DNA from 2 places in the Tissierella sp. genome. Region 1 is predicted to be linked to the other one. Evidence: predicted binding sites of a transcription regulator. Region 1 holds the regulator's gene; the other holds the start of a gene.
The links. The regulator HrcA, encoded in region 1, represses chaperone genes, less so after heat shock. The targets are predictions, from matches to a motif close to ATTAGCACTCNATANTATNGAGTGCTAAT.

Region 1 (2,215 bases):
TCATCAACTCCATTATCATTTAAAACTTTTATTAGTTGTTGATGTATCATCTCTATGCCCTGATAAAACTTATTTTCCTTAACAATTTCAGATTCCATTGCTCTTTGAAAATTGTCTATTATAGGTAAAAGATTGTTAACAAAAGATTCTAATGCATAAGCTATTGTACTTTCTTTATCTTTTTCAGTTCTTTTTCTAAAGTTCACAAAATCTGCCTGAAGTCTTAATAACTTATTGTTTAACTCTTCTATTTCTCTATCCTTAGATTTTAAAATTTCATTAACTTCTTCAACATCTTCTTCAATAATCGGTTCATCTACTAAATCTTGATTTTCATTGCTTTTATCTTTTTTGTTTACCACAAAATCACCTCTTATTTCTTGTTATATATTTAAACCAATTTGCCTAAGAATATATCTATAATCTCTGTAATATTAGTAGAAAATAGCTCTAATGTATTAATTATTTTATAATAGTCCATCCTAGTTGGACCTATTACACCAATTTTTCCTATAGTTTTATCACCTAGCCTATAGGTTGCTGTAATTAAGCTACATCCTTTTATTGGCTCATATATATTCTCATTACCAATGGTTATCTCCATATCTTGATTAAAAGTATTGTTTAATAAAAGATCTACTACAGAATCTTTATCCTCTATAAAATGTATAAAGGATTTTGCTTTTTCAAGATCCTTATACTCAGGAAAATTCAATATTTTAGTTACTCCATCGGAATATAAATCAATATTGTCTATATCATCCATTGATTGATTTATTACTGGAATAATCCCCTCCATAATAGTCTTATAATCATATATTTCTTTCAAAATTCCATTAGAGATCTCTGCATCAATCTCTTCCACTGTTAATCCTTTTAATTTAGTATTTAAAAAATTAGATATTATTGAAATCTGATTTTCTGGTACTTCTCTATCTAATCTAAATACAGTATTTTTAACTACACCAGAGTTGCTAACTAAAACCATTATAATTTGCTGATTATCAATTGGAACAAGTTGAATATGCTTTAGTTTAGACCCTTTAATCTGTGGAGATATGGCAAGAGCAGTGTAGCTAGTCAATGCTGATAATATCTTAGCAGAATTCTGTAGCAACTGTTCAATCTCTCTAGACTCATTAATTAAAATTTTTTTTAATTGATTTTTTTTGTTTAAATCTATACTAGGTCTATGTCCTTTTAAAATTTCATTTACATATAATCTATAAGCTTTATCAGAAGGAACTCTTCCAGCAGAGGAATGAGGCTTATTAAGATATCCTAAGTCCTCTAAATCAGACATTTCATTTCTTACAGTGGCTGAACTAACCCCTAAATCAAATAATTTAGTTATTGTTCTAGATCCAATTGGCTCAGCGCTTGATATATAAGCATTGATTATTGCATAAAGAACTTTAACTTTTCTCTCATCTAACATTTTTCATCACCTCTTATAATAAACATATATTAGATGTTGTTAGCACTCTATCCTTTTGAGTGCTAATCCTTACGATTTTAAATTATCACTCCTTGAACAATTTGTCAATAGTTTTTTCGAAATAATTTGTTATCTTAAAAAATCAACTTCAACTAAATTTGATAAATCCAAGCCTTTCTTTGTTAAAAAAATATAGTCAGTATTACTTGATATCAATCCATTACTCTCATGCTTATTTATTATGTCCTTATAAATTGTTTCTATTTTCATTCCAAACCTATTCTCAAACTCTATTTTATCAATTCCCTTTATCTTTCTAAGACCTAGTATGGAAAATTCACCTATTTCTTCATCTAAGCTTATTATCTCTTCTCCCTCTATTGGCAAAATTTGATTATTTAATTTTTCAATATAGTTGTCCATATCAGATGTATTCCAATATCTTCTTCCCTCAATATTAGAGTGACTACTTAGTCCCACTCCAATATATGGCTTCACATCCCAATAAACCAAATTGTGCCTACATTCATAGTTTGCTAATGAATAGTTAGATATTTCGTAATGATTATATCCATTTTTTATAAGGTATTCCCTAGCTCTATGATACATTGCTCTCTCAAGATCTTCATCTGGTAAATATATTTTTTTTTCATTATATAGCTTATTTAAATATGTTCCTTCTTCAAGAATAAGTCCATAATATGATATATGTTCAACTCCTAGATCAATAACTTTTTTCAATGAATTCATTACATCAGCTAAACTTTGGTCTGGAAG
Region 2 (2,215 bases), on a different contig from region 1:
ATGCCAGAATGGACAAATTCCTTTATAAGGGAAGGTAAGGGAGACATACCTTATCCGGAATACAATTAACGATTAACAAATAACAAATAAAATAATAAGACTTAAGAATGGAATTCTTGGAAGGGATTCCATTTTTATGTGGAAAGTTTGGATAAAATAGTGTATTCTTATAAAGATAACAAAGAACAATTATAGATAAGATGATTTATAATTTTTTAATGTTCTAATTGTTAATAGCTAACTGTTAATTGATAATTGATTTAGGGGGTGGATTTCATGTTAGGAACAATAGTGAATGCTTTATCAATTATAGCAGGAGCATTATTAGGTATAGGTATAAAAAAGGGTATAAAAGATGAATACAAGCACACAATAATGGATGGTATCGGACTTGCAGTAATTGTCATTGGAATAATGGGTGGAATCAAGTCTGAAAATATTATTATAGTAATAGCTAGTATTGTAGTGGGAAGTATAATAGGTGAAGCCATGAAAATAGAGAAGAAACTTGATGATCTAGGTAATTCCTTACAAAGTAAATTTGGAGCTAAGGATAGTAATTTTTCAAAAGGATTTGTTACAGCTTCATTAGTTTATTGTGTGGGAGCTATGGCAATAGTTGGATCTCTAGAGTCAGGAATTCAAGGGAATCATGAGACTTTATTTGCAAAATCCATTCTTGATGGTATATCAGCAATAATATTCGCTTCTACCTTAGGAATAGGGGTGGCATTTTCAGCAATTCCAGTATTTTTATATCAAGGAATAATTACATTATTGGCCAATACAGTTAAAGATTTATTAACTCCTGAAGTAATTACAGAGATGTCAGCTGTAGGTGGTATACTTATTATGGGCATAGGGATTAATATATTAGGTATAAAGAAAATTAAGGTAGGAAATATGCTTCCAGCAGTCTTTATCCCCATAATTTACTATATATTAGTAAATATAGCGAGTTTCATAAAATGAGTAGAGTAAATTCAAGAGAAAACGAGATAAATGGATATAAATCCACATATTGACAAATAATAGTTAAATACAAGGATATTTGGGACTTGATTTGGAATTTTATTTTAAGTAACATATATATTGTAAGGATTAGCACTCAAAGATAGAGAGTGCTAATAATATGATTAATAATTAGTACAAATATAAGGAGGTAGTACCATTATGAATCTAAAACCATTAGGAGATAGGGTTGTTATTAAAAAAGTAGAAGTAGAGGAAAAAACAAAATCTGGTATAGTTTTACCAAGTTCAGCTAAAGAGCAGCCACAAATGGCTGAAGTTGTAGCTATTGGAGCTGACATTACAAATGATGAAAAGAAAAATGATCAAATCAAAGTTGGGGATAAAATAATATTCTCAAAATATGCTGGAACAGAAATTAAAGTTGATGGTGATGAATTAACTATATTAAAATTAGCAGATATTTTAGCAGTAGTAGAGTAGAATAGTGAATTTTAAAAGGGAGTGGATATAAATGGCGAAGGAAATTAAATTTGGCGAAGATGCACGTCGTGCAATGGAAAGAGGAATTAATCAATTAGCGGATACTGTAAAAGTTACACTTGGACCAAAGGGAAGAAATGTAGTATTAGATAAAAAATTTGGTGCACCACTAATTACAAATGACGGAGTAACCATAGCTCGTGAAATCGAATTAGAAGATAAATATGAAAACATGGGTGCTCAATTAGTTAAAGAAGTAGCTACAAAGACTAATGATGTAGCAGGAGATGGAACTACAACAGCTACTTTATTGGCTCAAGCAATTATCAGAGAAGGATTAAAGAATGTGGCAGCAGGGGCAAACCCAATGATTATTCAAAAAGGAATTAAGTCCGCTGTAAATACAGCAGTTGAAGAAATAAAAAGATATTCAGTAAAAGTTGAATCCAAAGAAGCCATAGCTCAAGTTGCTTCAATCTCAGCTGGAGATGAAGAAATAGGTCAATTAATTGCTGCAGCTATGGAGAAAGTTGGTAATGATGGAGTAATTACTGTAGAAGAATCAAGGTCTATGGGTACTACTCTAGATGTAGTGGAAGGTATGCAATTTGACAGAGGATATGTATCAGCTTATATGGTAACAGATACTGACAAGATGGTAGCTGAAGTAGAGAATCCATATATTTTAATTACTGACAAGAAAATATCTAATATTCAAGAAATTCTTCCAGTCCTTGAACAAATTGTACAACAATCAAAA

Region 2: groES (co-chaperone GroES) is a predicted target of HrcA. The motif match lies at 1,101-1,129, and genes of this name have one in related genera.

The regions. Positions count from the first base shown of each region.
Region 1 covers NZ_JAVKTS010000004.1:92,611-94,825, reverse strand. Annotated here, with positions in the region: gene grpE (nucleotide exchange factor GrpE) at 1-362, opposite strand, end outside; gene hrcA (heat-inducible transcriptional repressor HrcA) at 392-1,438, opposite strand; gene hemW (radical SAM family heme chaperone HemW) at 1,568-2,215, opposite strand, start outside.
Region 2 covers NZ_JAVKTS010000003.1:393,927-396,141, reverse strand. Annotated here, with positions in the region: gene RIN63_RS09625 (DUF3160 domain-containing protein) at 1-69, shown strand, start outside; gene RIN63_RS09620 (DUF554 domain-containing protein) at 277-972, shown strand; gene groES (co-chaperone GroES) at 1,174-1,455, shown strand; gene groL (chaperonin GroEL) at 1,487-2,215, shown strand, end outside.